Regions from separate parts of the Priestia sp. AB genome, predicted to be linked through region 1. Evidence: riboswitches for the same ligand, from Rfam matches in the RefSeq annotation. Region 1 holds a riboswitch; each other region holds the start of a gene.
The links. A riboswitch is a leader RNA that binds a small molecule or an ion and turns the genes downstream of it on or off. The one in region 1 is predicted to bind cobalamin.

Region 1 (4,521 bases):
TAGTTAATCATCGTAGATGTCGCCACCATCTTTTGATTTCTCGCAAGATTATAGAAGAAAGCAAATCCGCTATAGAAGAAAAGGCCTTCTAAAATAACATCATATACCATAGACTTCAAAAAGTTTTCAACCGTTGCTTCTTCGCTAAATGCTTTATATCCGTTTGTAATAAAGTCATTTCGAGCGCGAAGCTTTTCGTCTGTGCGCCAGTATTCAAATACTTCATCTTGTTTTCCTTTTGGTACAAGACTTGATAAAACATATGAATACGAATGATTATGAACCACTTCTTGCTGCGCTAAAATAATCATTAGAGCATTAATCGAAGAGTCGGTTACATAATCAGCTACTTTGCTAGCATAATCTGATTGAATACTGTCCAGTAGCGCCAGCAGGCCAATAATTTTTAAAAAGCTCTCTTGTTCGTCAGCCGTTAACTGAGGGAACTGCTTAATATCTTGACCCATATTAATTTCAAACGGCGTCCAGAAGTTAGCTAGCATACGCTTGTATTTAGGGAACGCCCATGAAAATCGGACGTCATCCCAGTTTAGAATATTTGAGCTCTTGCCGTTGATGATTCCTGTCGAACGGTTCGGAGCTGTTTCGTTCATTAATTCTCGTTTTAACATGCTTGTCATTAATTATTCACTCCTTTTAACTATGACAGCTTTCACATTCTTCAATCACTTCACTTGATGTTGAACGTACGTAGTAGGTCGTTTTTAACTTTTCTTTCCATGCCGTCATATGAAGATCCAGCAGCTCTTTTGCTCGGATATCATTTTGTACATATAAGTTGAATGAAATGGATTGATCAATATGGCGCTGGCGCTTGGCGTTTTGCTTAATACTCCAGTGCTGATCAATTAAATAAACGGACTTATAATACCAGTTTGTTGCTGGCGATAAATCTGGTGCCGTCACTGGGATTTTATAGTTTTTCTTTTCCTCTGAATAAAACTTACGGAAAATCGGATCAATACTTGCAGTAGAACCCGCGATAATAGATGTTGATGAATTAGGTGCTACAGCCATTAAGTAGCCATTTCTTATCCCATTGCTTTGAACTTCGTTACGCAGTTCACTCCACGCTTCGCTTGTGTATTTACGTGTTTCAAAATAAGCGCCTGACTCAAAATCTGAGCCTTTAAATAATGGATATGCACCTTTTTCTTTAGCTAAGTTCATGCTTGCCTGTACGGTTAAGTAAGCAATTTGCTCGTACAATTCATCGCAATATGCTACCGCTTCATCTGTTTCCCATGCTATTTTCTTTAAGGCAAGCAAATGGTTCCAACCAAATGTGCCAAGTCCTACTGCGCGGTACTTTTGGTTTGTTAGTTTTGCTTGAAGTACTGGCAAATCATTTAACTCAATAACGTTATCAAGCATGCGTACTTGAATTGGAATTAAACGTTCAAGCACATCCTCAGTTACGGCTCTCGCTAAGTTGATAGAAGAAAGATTACATACAACAAAATCGCCCGGATTCTTTGTAATAATAATTTTTCCGTCTTCCGTAATTTCCTCTGTTACGACCGTTGTACTTTGGTTTTGCGTAATTTCTGTACATAAGTTGCTGCAGTAGATCATGCCCTCGTGGCGGTTTTGATTAGCTCGGTTAACCGTATCACGATAAAACATATAAGGCGTTCCGGTTTCAAGCTGGGAAAGCATAATGCGCTTGAAGATTTCAATAGCAGGTACTGTTTCTCTTGAAAGCTGTTCATTATTTACACACTCAGCGTAACGAGTGCGGAACGAACCGCTGCCTTCTTCTTCATCATAAAAATCTTCTAACGAGTAGCCCATCAGCGTACGAACTTCGTGAGGATCGAATAAGTGCCAGTCTTCACGAGCCTCTACTTTTTCCATAAACAAATCTGGCAAACATACACCAGTGAATAAATCATGCGTGCGCTGACGTTCGTCACCATTGTTCAAACGCGCGTCTAAGAATGAAAAGATGTCTTTGTGCCATACGTCTAAATATACGGCAATAGCTCCTTGTCGTTGACCTAGCTGATCGACACTTACAGCCGTATTATTTAGCTGTTTCATCCATGGAATTGTTCCTGATGATACGCCTTTAAAACCTTTTATATCACTTCCTCGGCTTCTAATATGACCGAGGTAGACACCAATTCCGCCTCCATTTTTACTAAGCGTGGCCAAATCTGTATTGCTATCATAAATACCGCGTAAGCTGTCATCAATCGTATCAATAAAGCAGCTAGATAGCTGTCCGTAGCTCTTTCCTGCGTTTGAAAGTGTTGGTGTGGCAACCGTCATATATAGACTAGAAAGCGCCCAATACGCTTCTTTTACTAATGCTGTTCGATTTTCTTTCTTTTCTTGAGACATCAGCGTCATAGCAATGATAAGAAAACGTTCTTGCGGTAATTCGTATACGCGCTTATCATGTGATGTCGCTAAATAGCGATCTGCTAATGTCAACAATCCAATGTATGTAAATAAACGATCACGTTCAGGAATAATGACTGAAGCAATTTCATTAATTTCTTCTTCTGTATATGTTTTTAATAGCTGCTTATTATAAATGCCGATTTTTGTTAATTCTTGAATAAGCTGATAAAACGAACCGTACTTCTCTTTTTTATCGTAACCTCGGTTGTCCGCTGCTTTTCGATATAGTTCGTTTAAGTAGACGTCTGCCGCTACGTACGTCCAATCGGGTTCTTCCATTGAAATACGCTCTAAGGCTGCCAAAATTAGGACGTTTGCAACCTTTTCGTCCGTCATATTTTCCTTTACTGTAACAGTTTGAATAACCTTTTCCTCATACAAAGAAAAATCAAGCTGCGTAAATTCTTTTTTTAAACGTTCAATATATGCAGTTAATTCATGTAGAATTGTAGGCTTTAATGTATTCACCATAAATATGGCTCCTCTCTTCACTTCAAAATAAAAAATCGCTCACCGTACCTCGGTGAGCGAATAGAACGAAGATAGAAGAAGACACTAAGTCTTTTCTCAATCCTCGCTCTACCCTCTCACCTCCCGAAGAAGATAAAACGACATAAAAAAGGCAGGTCTCCTGACTTATGCTTCTTTTTACTTTAAGGCCTTCCCATGATGTTTACTCACAGTGGATCTCCTTATTTCATCAGCATTCACAGTTGCGGGAACAGCTTTGGATTTTCACCAAATTCCCTTTTAAGTCTTTTTATCAGACACCTTTTTCACTGGAAAACACAAAATATAGTATTTTATTATAGATTTCAAAACAACATATTGTGTTATGTTATAAACACATTATATAGGACAACTTAGAAAACTATCAACCTATTTTCAAAAATAATTTTGTTTTTTACGATAAAACTCTTCGACTTTTTTCATCAAACTATTCCATCATAACATGTTTTGACACGCTTGATGGAACAATGTGCTCTTTTAAAAAAATTTGTCCTATTTTTCTACTAAACATTGACAACCTCAATAAAAAAACCGTTTTTCATCAAAAAACGGTTTTTAATTATTTATATTTTTTTTCAAATGCTGTGATTGTTTTGATAAACTTTTTATCAATATCGTATCCTATCCCCGGTTTTCCCTTCACCTTTATTACTCCAGCTTCTACCTCTACTTCGGGCTTAATAATATCTTTTTCCCAATAGCGAGACGACGCAGAAATATCACCTGGTATCGTGAAAGAAGGCAGTGTGGCAAGGGCGATGTTATGAGCTCGTGAAATCCCTGCTTCTAACATTCCTCCAACCCAAAGTCTTACACCATGCTGGGCGCATAAATCATGAATTTGCTTTGCTACGGATATTCCGCCAACTCGACCGATTTTCACATTGATAATCTTACAGCTTCTTTGTTCAACTGCATGACGTGCATCTTCATAGCTCACAATACTTTCATCTAAGCAAATTGGCGTCTTCATTTGCTTTTGTAACAATCGATGATCAAGGATATCATCAGAACTTAACGGCTGTTCGATCATCATTAAATTCAATTCATCTAGTTTCTTCAATGAATCACTATCGCTTAAAGTATAGGCTGAATTGGCATCAGCCATAAGAGGAATGCTTGGAAATTCATCTCGAATTTGTTTCAGTAGCTCATAGTCAGCACCCGGCTTAATTTTCACTTTAAAGCGCTTATAGCCATCTTTCATGTAAGTCTTTATTTGTTCTTTCATTATGGAAATATCATTTAAGCCAACTACCACTCCAGCTTCTACAGCAGACCTTACTCCGCCAATTACTTCAGATAACGGCTTATTTTGCCGCTTTGCATACAAATCCCATACAGCACAGTCTAAAGCTGCTTTAGCCATGTTATTTCGCTTTAGAGGTTTGAATAACTTTTGAACATCCTCTGGTTTTTGAAGCTGATGATGAAGAAGCGAGGGAATTAAAAAATCGTCTAACATATGAAAACATGTCTGAATCGTTTCTTCCGTATACCAAGGAGATGAAAAAGCAACGACTTCTCCCCACCCTGTAAATCCTTGTTCATCTTCTACTTCAAGCAAAATCAATTCTCGAT
Region 2 (4,521 bases), on a different contig from region 1:
ACTACTTTCATCCATTCCTCATGACTATACATAACGCCCGTTGGATTATTTGGATGACAAATCCACAGTACTTTTATGTCCGGAAGAATGCTCATAATCAACTCTATATCCCAGCTCCAGCCATTTTCTTCAGCTAAAGGAACGTATGTCACTTCACATCCATAAGCTTTACTTGCCTGTTCATATTCAACGAAAGTCGGCTGTACAATCCCTGCTTTCTCTCCTGAAAATAACGAAGCAATAAGGAAAAACGCTTCAGCGGCGCCATTTGTAGGCAGCACTTGAGCAGCTGAAACATGATGATGAGCTGCAAGTTTATTTTTCAGCTCCGTTACTTGAGGGTCAGGATAGCTAAACGCTGCACCCTTGAATTCGTTCCACTTTTCGTGAAGCACAAGGGGAGCCCCTAAAGGATTTGTATTCACGCTAAAGTCTTTTATATGCGACAAATTCTCGGCCCCTATTGCTTTTAAAAAGACATTAGGATTAGCTCCATGTGTAGGTAATAGCACTAATAACTCCTCCTAACAAAAGATATAATAACCACGTAGCATAGACCGTCCTTTTCATAATGAAAACAGCTTGTTCAATATGACCGGCTTGCAGAGGAATGAGTGGTTCACCCATTTTTGCACGATTAGATTCTATGCCTTTATATGTATTAAGCCCGCCGAGTTGAATACCTAACAGAGCAGCCACTGCGCTTTCCCCGTATCCGCTATTTGGGCTGGGATGTTTCTTAGCATCACGCTTAATCAAACTCGTTACATGCCCAAGAGAATACTGGCTTTTTGCTACATTAACAGCCGTCATCACCACTGCAGTTAACCGGCTTGGAATATAGTTTAATACGTCATCGGTTTTTGCACTAAAGTAGCCGAACAGAAAGTAGCGGTCATTTTTGTACCCAACCATCGAATCACATGTGTTAATAGCTCGGTAAAAAAAGGCTAGGGCTCCTCCTCCTATAAATGCATAAAAAAGCGGAGCTGTAATACCATCACTTGTATTTTCAGCCACGGTCTCTACCGTCGCTCTGGCAATTTCTCCTTCTGACAAACGATCTGTATCTCGTCCCACAATCATACTTACTTCATATCTAGCTTTCTCCATATCTCCTAGCTGAAGCGGCTTTTGTACCTTATAGGCAACTTCGCTTAAAGAACGAGTGGATATAGTAGTCGCAATCATTACGCCCTCTACTAAAACACCTGCTATAAAATGAACTCCGTACAAAGCATGGAGGAACAAAAAGGGAACAGCTCCTGCGAGCACAGCCATACTTATCACAAGAAGCAATCCTTTAAATCGTTTTCCTGCACCTTTATTTAATCTAGAATCTATCCAATAAATCCATTTGCCAAACCAGCGAACGGGATGCGGCCAATTTTCAGGATCGCCTATAATTCGGTCAATTAGTAAAGCAATCGTCATGGCCGTCATGTGTGCAATTATCGCTTGTGTAATACTCATTTCTTCACCTCTTTCCCTTAAGTCCCTGCTCTAAGCTTATTTTCACCAGCTTGGCTACCGCTTGCCCTAAAGCGGTCATAGAGCCTGCATATTCATATAATGGTCCTTGCCGAGACGCTGCAACTGAGATGCTGTCCGTAGATGTTCCCGTAGCAATCGTCTTTGTAGCCGGATCTATGACACCCAGCTGTGACAGCGTTTTTGTTTTAGCTTCTGTGGCCGCAATAAAAAGCTGTAAAAACGCTGCATCCGTAAGCGTACCTTCCACGAAAAAAAACATATTAATTGTACCGGGAGAAGAATAGAACGGGACAGCTTCGTCAGCTGTAATATCTACTGCGTTTCCTACTCCAGCCGTTATCACGGAAGCTACTCTTACTCCGTAGCCTTCATAACAGTAAATCTCTCTTTCTTTTAACCAAACGGCTGTCATTAACCCTACGATTTGCTCATGGCGCACATTTTCTTTCATCAAATATTGCTCATACTCCAAAGAAGGAGTATCTGAATAATAGTCTTTGTGAACAAATCGATTGTAAAAGGTGTCCGTTTCCGTAATGCCTGTTCCTAAAACCCCTGAGCTGTATGTTTTATAAGAAGTCTCGGTTTTCATGATTAAAAGCGCAGGCCGTTCTTCAATTTTAAGATGTGAAAAGGGACCAATCCCCTTTTCAATTCGAACTGGAATATGGTCCCTCTTCTTATTTATTGTACACCTCAGGGTATACTGCTTTTGCTAAGTCCTCTAAGCCATCTACAATACGAGGTCCTAAGCGGTTGATTTTGTTTTGATCAACCTTCTCGATGTTACCCTCTTTTACAGCAGTCATGCTGCTCCAAGCGGGACGCTTCATAATCTCATTTTTATCTGCATCATACGTTGCGATAATAACGTCAGGGTTTAACTTAACAACTTGCTCTTCAGAAAACTTAACCCAACCCTTTTCACTAGCCGCTACGTTATCAGCACCGATCATAGTAAGCATTTCGTTCATGAACGTACCTTTTCCTGTTGTATAAATCTCAGGAGCTCCTGATACCTCTATCCATACTTTTTTACGATCTTCTTTTGAAATCGTTTTTGCTTTTTTCTCAATTGAAGCTACTTTTTCTTTCATGTCTTTAATTGTTTGATTAGCTTCTTTTGTTTTACCTGTTAATTTACCGATTTGCGTAATAGAATCATAAACCGTATCAAACGTTGTTGAATCTTTTACAACAAATACCGGAATACCCGCACTTTCAATTTGTTTAAATACTTCATCCGAAACGCCCATACTTGAAGCGTGTGCCAGCACTAAATCAGGATTTAAAGCAATAACTTTTTCCGCATTAACGTTCATATCTCCTACCTGCGCTTTTTTCTTTACGCTTTTAGGATAATCATCGTTGCTTGTAACACCGACTAATTCTTTTTCAAGGCCAAGGGCATATACAATTTCCGTATTACTTGGCATTAAGGAAACAATTTTCTTAGGCTGTTTTTTCAACGTAATTTCTTTATCACGCGCGTCTTTTACCTTCACTGGAAATGCAGCTTGTGACGTTTGTGCCGTATCTTGCTTCGTTTTTTTATCACTGTTGCTTTGGCTGCCTGCACCGCATGCAGCAAGTACGATGACTAACAGTGCAATAATGGAATACGAAAGCCATTTTTTCATCTAAATACTCCCCCTATATATTGTTCATTGTGAATACGAAACCTCCACGTTAAAGAAAAAGCAAATGATCATGCAAAAAGCAGCGCTATCCCGTTTTTCCGCTTTGACTATGTATACTGCTCGCCGGCAGCTTCAAAATAAAAAAGCTTTACTTTCAATTGAAAGCAAAGCAGGTAACGTCAAGATAAGCAGGAAAAGAATCCGTTCACTATACTTGATATGTATGTTCATTACCCTGCTTCACCCTTCCTCGAAGGTTTCACAGCTAACAATAAGGCAGGTCTCCTGACTTACGCACAAAGCGCTTACAGTGGCGGGACCGCGCTGGTTTTTCACCAGACTTCCCTTTTCACTCAATCTTTAAATTGAGACCTTATTGCTTTACGATTATTCACTTGTCCTAGTATACCCCACTCATGGAAAAATGGAAATAGCCATTCTCACAAAAAAAAGCTGCGAGAATGCTCTCGCAGCTTAAGGGATTAAAGAGTTGCTAAAAATTCACGGACCGCTTCAGGCGTTTTAGCATTTGCACTGTGCAAGTGTGCAATTTTTTCACCGTTTTTATATACAAGAAGAGAAGGAATACCCATTACATTGTTTTCAGCAGAAAGTTCTTCAAACTCATCCTTGTCAATTTTAAACCATGCTTTATCTGTATTTTCATCAACGATTTCATCAATGAACATATCCAAACGTTTGCAATCAGGACACCACGTTGTCGTAAAAATCCCAACGCTTAGTGTTTCGTTCTTAATTTGTTCGCGAAATTGTTTTTCTTCCGTAAATTGTTTCATTGTGTTACCTCCAGCATCTATTCGTTCCTTCTCACTATTCTATGGTAAGAAGTCTGACTTCATTATAAACGATTTTTTTATCGTTGTGCTAATGTTTCAGCTTATTTAGACCCTAACGGTTTTAGACGTAAAAAAATGCTAGCTTAAAAAAGCTAACATTTCGAAATCGCAGAATGTTGTGTCTATTATCAACTAAACCATTTAGGCGGCATGTTTCGGTTCCAATAAATTTTCCCTAAATCATAATGCTTCTGAAAATTATCTGCAGCCGCATGATAGTGAAAATTAAACCAGTATCCATCTTTTGGAGGATTTTCACGCCGTACATGAAATCGTATTAAGTCCTGACCGGTTTCCCGGTCATATACATGGAAAATCTTTTCACCGTAGCCAGCAGCAGGATGCTCGCTTATCTCGAGATTCTGAATTGACTGTTCACGTTCAGTGCCAATGTCGGTCAGCACTTCTTCAATTTTAGGTAACACTGCTTGACGAAATTCATCTTCAATGACAGGTCCAATTTTTGTTCCGAATTTTTCCACTGACTGTTTTTCAGCTGATTCCATTGCATACGTAACAAATGATGAAAC
Region 3 (4,521 bases), on a different contig from region 1:
TTAATTAAGATGATTGTGGTACCGATCGTGATTTCAGCATTAATCGTAGCGGTCGCAGGAGTAGGCGATATCAAAAAATTAGGTAAGCTTGGCGGAAAAACAATTCTTTATTTTGAAATTGTTACAACCATTGCTATTGTAGTGGGGATTATTGCCGCGAACTTATTCCACCCTGGTGCAGGGGTTGATATGGGACATATTGAAAAAAGCGATATTTCTCAATATGAGACAACGGCAAAGACGTCTGAAAGTACAGGGATTGCTCAAGAGCTTCTTCATATTGTTCCGACAAACGTCTTTCAATCGGTAGCAGAAGGCGATCTTTTACCAATCATTTTATTTTCCGTACTGTTTGGTGTAGGCGTAGCTTCGATTGGAGAGAGAGGAAAACCTGTTTTAGCCTTTTTTGAAGGCGTCTTGGATGCGATGTTTTGGGTAACTAATTTGGTGATGAAATTTGCTCCAGTAGGTGTATTTGCACTTATTGGTGTTAATATTATAAAGTTTGGTGTCGGATCACTTATTCCATTAGGAAAATTAGTGTTCGCCGTTTACTTCACCATGATTTTCTTTGTGCTTGTGGTTCTTGGAATTATTGCTAAAATGGCTGGAACAAGCATGTTTACGCTCATAAAAGTGTTAAAAGACGAGCTGCTTCTTGCATTTACAACGGCAAGTTCAGAAGCCGTTTTACCTTCTCTTATCAAAAAGATGGAAGACTTCGGTTGTTCTAAGTCGGTTACATCGTTTGTAATTCCAACGGGCTACACGTTTAACTTAGATGGTTCAACCATTTATCAGGCGCTGGCATCGCTGTTTATTGCTCAAATGTACGGCATCGACCTTTCCATTATGGATCAAATTCAGCTCCTTTTTGTGCTAATGTTAACCTCAAAAGGAATGGCTGGTGTACCAGGGGCATCGTTTGTAGTTGTACTTGCTACACTTGAATCTATGGGCTTCCCTCTTGAAGGCATGGCATTTATTGCAGGAATTGACCGCATTCTTGATATGATGCGCACCACAGTTAACGTAGTAGGAAATGCTTTAGCTGCAATTGTGATGTCGAAGTCTGAAGGCGAATTTGATAAGCAAAAATCATTAAATTACACAAACGAATTAAAGAAATCAAACATAGCTTAAAACAAACAAGCCGGGCAGCTGCCCGGCTTGTTTTGTTTGGAGCTGACTGTTATCTTTTTTGAAACATATGGTAAAATAAAAGAAATGAGAGACAAAGGAAGTGTCATAATGACGGAAACTGTTCAGTTAATTAAAAAGCTTGTTTCGATTCCCAGTCCTTCTGGAAATACAGAAAAGGTAATTTCATTTGTCGAAGACTATGTAAAAGAGCTAAATATTCAAACGTATCGCAATCGAAAAGGAGGCTTAGTCGCTTCTATTCCCGGTAAAGATACAGATCACCACCGCATGCTGACGGCTCATGTCGATACATTAGGTGCTATGGTAAAAGAAATCAAATCGAGTGGACGTCTGAAAATCGACTTGATTGGAGGGTTTCGCTACAATTCTATTGAAGGAGAATATTGTGAAATTGAAACTTCATCAGGAGAAGTATTTACAGGAACCATCCTTATGCATCAAACATCTGTTCATGTGTATAAAGATGCAGGGAAAGCTGAGCGAAATCAAGAAAATATAGAAATTCGATTGGATGAAAAAGTACATAGCGCAGAAGATGTTCGCAGCCTTGGAATTGAAGTCGGCGACTTTGTTTCGTTTGATCCTCGTGTAGAAATAACAAAAAGCGGTTTTATTAAATCTCGTCATCTCGATGATAAAGCAAGCGTAGCTTTATTGCTTCAGCTCATGAAAACAGTTCAAGAAGAACAGATCGAACTGCCATACACTACGCATTTTCTCATTTCAAATAACGAAGAAATTGGATACGGAGGAAATTCGAACATTACGCCTCAAACAGTAGAATACTTAGCGGTTGATATGGGTGCTATGGGAGATGGACAATCTACCGATGAATACACCGTGTCTATTTGTGTAAAAGATTCAAGCGGCCCATATCATTACGGTTTGAGAAAGCATTTGGTGGAGCTAGCTAAGCAGTATGATATTCAGTACAAATTAGATATTTATCCGTTTTACGGATCAGATGCTTCTGCTGCGATTCGTGCCGGACACGATATCGTACACGGCTTAATTGGTCCAGGAATTGATTCTTCTCATGCGTTTGAGAGAACGCATCAAGATTCATTAAACCATACGTATAAGCTTCTCTATTACTATGTGCAGTCGAACATGGTTCTGCTTTAAGAAAGGAATATTTAATTAGTGTATTTTTATGCAAAGGAAAGAGCAGAAAGGGATTGTGATGTCTGTACTTTCCTTTCTTAAAAAAGTACAATACTGCTTAAACCTTTTGTACATTTTGTTCATTTACAGAAGTTAAAATGTTTTTAAATTTTTAAAAGTTTCTTGTGACAAGTTTTGTAGAATGGGTTTTCAAAAGGAAATGGTTTCGTCATAATGTGGATATAGCGATCACTACAATAATCGGAGGCGAATCTTTTCATGTGGGTACTGACGGTATATGCTGGAAAAGAAATGAAAATGTTTGAATTTGATACTGAAAAGCAGGCGAGAGAAGCTTTTGCCAAAACAAATGGCTGTAAAGTTCTTTCAGAAGTCGTGTATTATAACGATCCTCATTTAACATTAGTTGCTATATAATGAAAAAACAAGAGCTGGCTTTATGCTCTTGTTTTTTTATAGATGCTTGTATCTTTCGAAAAGAATAGAGTTGAAATAAAAAAAAATGTACGCTATGATATGGTAGTTACTTCTATTATTCTGATAGTTTAAAAGGTTCATATATATCAAACAGCAACAGTAAAGATGCCAAGAAGGCTTAATAGGGAAACTGGTGAAAGACCAGTACTGCCCCCGCAACTGTAAGTGTGGACGAACGAGTATAACCACTGTGGAAAAATCACGGGAAGGTTCTCAAGTAGAATGATACACAAGTCAGGAGACCTGTCTTTATTGTGAAGTTTCTATTTCTCCGGGGAGCGGGAAGGGAAACGTTGGCTTAAAGTGGCATTCGTGTACACTCTTATTCTGACGTTTTACCCGCTCGCATATTAGCGAAGCGGGTTTTTCTCATGTCGTAAAACTACATATCGTGCAAAAAAGGTGCGCAATGTTTACATTGCGTTAAATGGGAAGTCTGGTGTGAAGCCAGCGCGGTACCCGCCACTGTGAAGATGAGCTGATTGCATATGCCACTGTATTCGGGAAGGCGCAGTCAAGTGATGAATCGAAGTCAGGAAACCAGCCTTTTTTTAATGCGAAGCTTACCCTACGGGATATAGGTGGAAGTGCAAAAACTTAGTTTGAATTTTTCTGCGCCTCTATCATTGATAGAGGCGCTTTTTTTAGTAAAGGAGCGAATGAGTGTGACGACGTGGAACTTAAATGGAACAAAACATCACGTATTGATTTGTAATGGAAGCAGCTGTATGAGAAAAGGTGGAGAAGAAGCCACCCAAGCTATTCGAAATAAAGTGACGGAACTGGATTTGGATGAAACGGTGCATACAACGCGTACACGCTGTAACGGACGATGCAAAGATGCTCCTGTAGCTATTGTGTATCCTTCAGGAGACTGGTACAAGCAGGTCACTGAAACCGTGGCTCACCGGATTGTCGAAGAACATTTAGCAGGAGGCTGCAGTATAAAGGAATCGCTTATTTATGAATATGATCAAAATGGTTTCGTTTCTCCGGAAAACAGTGACTCCATAGAAGGAATTGATAAAGTAAAAAGTAACGCATAAAGGAGGAGCTAGCATGAAAGGTAAACTGTTAGTTATCGGATTTGGGCCGGGAAGCTTTGAACATATTACACAGCGAGCAAGAGAAGCCATTCAAGAAAGTGATATGATCATCGGTTACAAAACCTATGTGGAATTAATTCAAGGACTGTTAACGAATCAGCAAATTATTAGTACGGGAATGACCGAAGAAGTAAGCCGTGCACAAGAAGCTGTAAAGCAAGCTGAAGCAGGAAAAACCGTGGCTGTCATTTCAAGCGGAGATGCAGGAGTATATGGAATGGCAGGCCTTGTGTATGAAGTGTTGATTGAAAAAGGCTGGAAAAAAGAAACGGGCGTAGAGCTGGAAGTAATTCCTGGCATTTCGGCTATTAATTCATGCGCATCCCTCCTTGGAGCGCCCGTGATGCATGATGCTTGTACAATTAGTTTAAGTGACCACCTTACGCCTTGGGAACTAATCGAAAAAAGAATCGAAGCAGCTGCACAAGCAGATTTTGTAGTGGCTTTTTACAATCCAAAAAGCGGAAGACGAACAAGACAAATTGTTGAAGCACAGAGGATTCTATTAAAGTACCGTTCTCCTGATACGCCTGTTGGTCTTGTGAAAAGCGCTTATCGTGACCGTGAAGAAGTCGTAATGACCAACTTAAAAGACATGTTAAATCATGAAATTGGCATGCTGACTACCGTTGTTGTCGGGAATTCATCT
Region 4 (4,521 bases), on a different contig from region 1:
CTAACGTAATTAATTGGTTTAAATCTTTTTCATCCACTTGTCTTATAATCATTGGAACGTTTCCTTTCATTATGTATTTCTCTTTTTTCTCTAAAAGCTTCTATTACATATAACTATCTCTTTCTACTATATATAAAAATACCCAAACAAAAAAGGATTGACCTCTGCATCATACAGAATTCAACCCTACTTCGCTTTTTAATTAACGTCTTGATTATTTAATAAATGCACCAAACGGCTTGCCCACCGGAAGCACAACTCGACCGTAGTGAGTATTTAATACAGCCGCTGCAGATCCATAGAATGAAAACAGAGCAATCAATAGCTCTGACACTGCTGCTAGTAAGTGCGTGTACTCATATGCCACACCAAATGTACTTAGCGATAATCCAATAAATAAGAAATCAATTAACACAAAAATAATAAATAATACTTTATGAGTGCCCATTGCGCCAACTGTCATAAAAACGCTGAAAATTAAGTAGCCGACAAAAGCAAATGCGAGCTGCTTCGGATCCGCTTCTTTTGCGAGCGCTTCCCCAAATGCTCCAAGCTGAATAAGCCATGTCATGCCGACACCTAACCAAAATAACCCAAAGGCACCAAAAGCCGTTGCGCCGAAGGTATTATTATGTTTGAAATCTTGCATAGACGCGATTAGCTGCCCTATCCCGCCTAAAAAAATTGCCCATGGCAATACCAATGAAACACCATCGGTTACCCCAAGCTTTTGAAACGATGCAACAAGTGTCACCATGGCAAGTCCGAATAGGCCTAGCGCTGATGGATCTGCTGTTACAATTTTAACGTGCTGCGTACTGTTGTTACTCATGTTTTACCTCCCTGATTTTAAAAACACCTTTAAAAAGATACAAAAATCTACGGGAAGTGTCAATGGATATTTTTGGCCTTTAAAAAACCCATCAGATCAAGCAGTGTAGCGTTTACACTGCTTGATCTTTACTTTCTTGTTATTAAACGTTTTGTAATAAATTTTGTCTTGTTTGTTTTGCAGACTCAACCATCACTTTTAAAGCTTCAACCGTCTCGCTGATTCCTCTTGTTTTAAGGCCGCAGTCGGGATTAATCCAAAATAATGCAGGATCAAGCACCTTTAGAGCGCGGCCAATGTTTCGTGTCAGCTCTTCAAGCTTCGGCACGCGCGGACTGTGGATATCATATACGCCAAGTCCAATTCCTTGATTGTACGTATGTTCTTCAAACGCATAAATTAATTCACCGTGGCTTTTAGACGTTTCAATGGAAATGACGTCGGCATCAAGCGCTTTGATCGCATCGATAATCTCTTCGAATTCCGAATAGCACATATGCGTGTGAATTTGCGTCTCATTTTGCACGGATACCGTGGCTAGCTTAAATGCGTACACCGCGGCGTTTAAATAATTTTCCCAGTTTTCTCGTTTTAACGGCAGTCCTTCACGCAGCGCGGGTTCATCTACTTGAATCATCGAGATGCCCTGACTTTCAAGTGCTTCCACTTCTTTTCTAAGAGCAAGCGCAATCTGATTTGCGACGTCGTAGCGCGGGATATCATCACGCACAAACGACCAGTTTAAAATCGTAATGGGACCCGTTAGCATTCCTTTAACCGGCTTATTGGTTAGAGACTGTGCGTATACCGTTTCTTTGATCGTCATCGCCTGCTCGTACGATACATCTCCGTAAATAAGCGGCGGCTTCACGCAGCGAGAACCGTAAGATTGTACCCACCCAAACTTCGTAAACTGAAAGCCTCCTAATTTTTCACCGAAGTATTCGACCATGTCCGTACGCTCAAACTCTCCGTGCACAAGGACATCTAAGCCGATCTCTTCTTGAATTTCAATCCACTTTTTTATTTCCTTGTTAATGTACGCTTCATATGCTTCATCGCTTAACTCGCCTTTACGCCACTTTAGACGCTCTTTTCGCACTTCTTTTGTTTGCGGAAAGCTTCCAATCGTTGTCGTTGGAAGAAGCGGCAGCTGAAACGCTTCTTGCTGAACGCGCTGACGTACGTCAAACGGCGCTTGGCGCTCTGCTTTATAGCTGTGCAGCTGCTTCAGCTCTTTTTGCACGTCTTGATGATTTCGAAAAGATGATCCATTTAATGCTTGAATTGCCTGTTTGCCTACGCTTATTTCTTCTTCTATTGCTTCTTTTCCTTGCTGTACCGCTTTCGTTAACAGCGTGATTTCCTGTAGCTTTTCATCTGCAAAAGAGAGCGCATTTTTCAATACTGGATCAATCGTCTCTTCATTTTTCACCGTGACAGGAACATGTAGTAGACTTGATGAAGGCTGCAGGATTAGACGATCTTTTGATACGGCTTCTTCAATTTCACTGATCGTTAAAAGTTGTTCATCCAAACTTTCACGCCAAATGTTTCGTCCGTCAATCACTCCTGCTGCCAGCACTTTATCAGTCGGAAAACCATATTTATTAAGCGCAGTGAGATTTTCTCCTCGGTCATGCACAAAGTCTAAACCGATTCCTTCAACAGGAAGAGACACGACTTCCTTATAGTAATCAACGCTGTCAAAATACGTTTGCAAAATGACTTTTACATTCGGTGCCGCTTCCTTCAAAGTTTGATAGACTTCTTTGTACAGCGCCAGGTCTTCTTTTGATAGCGTTGTAGCTAAAATTGGCTCATCTATTTGTACCCACTCTACTCCTTCTGCCTGCAGCTCCGCTAAGATAGTTGCATAAAGCGGAACAAATTGTTCAACTACTTTTTCAAACTCACTTTTTTTATATCCTTTTGACAGCTTTACAAATGTTACTGGACCTAAAATAACGGGCTTGCCTTCAATATTCAGCTTCTGCTTTGCTTCTTTGTAAAATTGAAGCGGGCGATTTTCTACAAGTGCCGGCGTACATTCCTCAAGCTCGGGTACGATGTAGTGATAATTTGTGTTAAACCATTTTGTCATCGTAGAAGCTACCGCACCTTTTGTTCCTCGGGCGATGTCAAAATACGTTTCAAGCGATACCGGTCCTCCGTCATAATCAAAGCGCTTTGGCACCAAACCAAACATAGCGGCTGTATCTAACACGTGATCGTATAAGCTAAAATCACCGACTGGAATCAATTCAATTCCTGCATCACGCTGTTTTTTCAGATGCCCTAGACGAAGAGCCTCAATTTCCTGCAGAAAGATATCTTTCTCTAGTTTTCCTGCCCAAAACTGCTCAAGCGCTTTTTTCCATTCTCGTTTTTCACCAATTCTTGGATAACCTAAGTTTGAACTTTTTACACTGCTCATTTTTTCCACTCCCTGTATATTTTTTATCGATAAACTAAAAAATCTCTCTTTTCGAAATGAAAAGAGAGATGATACGCATACTTAACTAAAGTTGAGATAGCCTGTTTTTCTCAACACGTATTCCTCACTCCTCTCTATATCCCGTAGAGCTTAAGTGCATACAACAGGCAGGTCTCCTGACTTAGGTTCATCGCTTCTTATCCCTTCCCATTTCAACATGAAACAGTGGTTAATAAGTTGCTCCCCATTACAGTGGCGGGACCGCGCCGGCTTTTCACCGGTCTTCCCTTTTAAGCTGCGTACATTCGTTCCACAGCACCTGATGCATTTTTATAAAATTGTTCATTCAAAACATATTCACATAAAATAAAAAGCCTCTCTATCACGAATAGAGAGGCATAGTATCTATGAAATCCTCTCTTATTTTTCAAAGCTGTACGCTTTGCAGGATGTAGCACCTTTTTAACAAGAATGTTAAATGGTTGCCGGGCTTCACAGGGCCAGTCCCTCCGCCTCTCTCAATAAGAGTTTTAATTGTTTATAATATTTTGAATGTAGAGTCATCTTAACACCTTACATTTATGTTGTCAAAAGAAATTTCAAAAAAATTAGTTTTTAGGAGGCGTTGACGCTAATTTTTGCCTTAACAATTTATAATCGTCTTTTCGATGTGTTTCGATTAAATCTTTTGCTCCTTGGTGATATCCTGACGAATAAATGTACTCTACTGCTGTTTCAATAAGCTTTCTTTTTTCTTCGGCACACTCCCGGTCCATTAAGGGGAACAGTCTACCTAAAAGGTCATTTAAATCTTCCTTGATAAAACGATTAAGTCCTTCTTGCATCTTTTCGTTTGCCATGATTGCTCCTCCATTTGCTGTGTATGTTCTAAGCCTCTATAAACAGGCAGTTCACTGTAAATTTTAAGATAAAGTTAAGTCATTAAACAGTATATCAAGTGAATGTTTTTCTTTAATTACATATGTAATACAAATATATGACAAATATAGAGAATATATCATCATTTATTATCTATTATAACGTTTGACTGCGCCTTCTGCTACAAGGTTTCGTTAAGAGTTATGCACATTTTTCCAAAAGAGGTTGAGACATAACGAAATGAATTCAATCTAAAGGCAAATGGGATACATGAGCTGAACCGCTTGTTACCCCGCAGTTGATTTTCGTGCAAGGCTTCGCTTTCCGCGGGCGGCCGATGAGCCTCCTCGTCGCTTGTGCGCCTGCGGGGTCT

Region 2: it holds a riboswitch for cobalamin, as region 1 does, so the genes downstream of both, POF52_RS12245 (ABC transporter substrate-binding protein) here and POF52_RS00080 (ribonucleoside-diphosphate reductase subunit alpha) in region 1, are expected to answer to the same signal.
Region 3: it holds a riboswitch for cobalamin, as region 1 does, so the genes downstream of both, POF52_RS21065 ((2Fe-2S) ferredoxin domain-containing protein) here and POF52_RS00080 (ribonucleoside-diphosphate reductase subunit alpha) in region 1, are expected to answer to the same signal.
Region 4: it holds a riboswitch for cobalamin, as region 1 does, so the genes downstream of both, metE (5-methyltetrahydropteroyltriglutamate--homocysteine S-methyltransferase) here and POF52_RS00080 (ribonucleoside-diphosphate reductase subunit alpha) in region 1, are expected to answer to the same signal.

What each region holds. Positions count from the first base shown of each region.
Region 1 covers NZ_JAQMYN010000001.1:16,919-21,439, reverse strand. Annotated here, with positions in the region: gene POF52_RS00085 (ribonucleotide-diphosphate reductase subunit beta) at 1-641, opposite strand, end outside; gene POF52_RS00080 (ribonucleoside-diphosphate reductase subunit alpha) at 658-2,901, opposite strand; cobalamin riboswitch at 3,035-3,220, opposite strand; gene menC (o-succinylbenzoate synthase) at 3,500-4,521, opposite strand, start outside.
Region 2 covers NZ_JAQMYN010000003.1:503,207-507,727, forward strand. Annotated here, with positions in the region: gene cobD (threonine-phosphate decarboxylase CobD) at 1-512, opposite strand, end outside; gene cbiB (adenosylcobinamide-phosphate synthase CbiB) at 487-1,473, opposite strand; gene POF52_RS12240 (adenosylcobinamide amidohydrolase) at 1,478-2,086, opposite strand; gene POF52_RS12245 (ABC transporter substrate-binding protein) at 2,175-3,134, opposite strand; cobalamin riboswitch at 3,393-3,525, opposite strand; gene POF52_RS12250 (thioredoxin family protein) at 3,617-3,931, opposite strand; gene POF52_RS12255 (YpjP family protein) at 4,120-4,521, opposite strand, start outside.
Region 3 covers NZ_JAQMYN010000007.1:155,753-160,273, reverse strand. Annotated here, with positions in the region: gene POF52_RS21080 (cation:dicarboxylate symporter family transporter) at 1-1,143, shown strand, start outside; gene POF52_RS21075 (M42 family metallopeptidase) at 1,252-2,289, shown strand; gene POF52_RS21070 (hypothetical protein) at 2,548-2,706, shown strand; cobalamin riboswitch at 2,853-3,031, shown strand; cobalamin riboswitch at 3,150-3,329, shown strand; gene POF52_RS21065 ((2Fe-2S) ferredoxin domain-containing protein) at 3,432-3,812, shown strand; gene cobJ (precorrin-3B C(17)-methyltransferase) at 3,826-4,521, shown strand, end outside.
Region 4 covers NZ_JAQMYN010000004.1:453,804-458,324, forward strand. Annotated here, with positions in the region: gene POF52_RS15635 (GNAT family N-acetyltransferase) at 1-70, opposite strand, end outside; gene POF52_RS15640 (acetate uptake transporter) at 215-832, opposite strand; gene metE (5-methyltetrahydropteroyltriglutamate--homocysteine S-methyltransferase) at 975-3,269, opposite strand; cobalamin riboswitch at 3,419-3,607, opposite strand; SAM riboswitch class I at 3,687-3,797, opposite strand; gene POF52_RS15650 (hypothetical protein) at 3,878-4,129, opposite strand; gene POF52_RS15655 (hypothetical protein) at 4,436-4,521, opposite strand, start outside.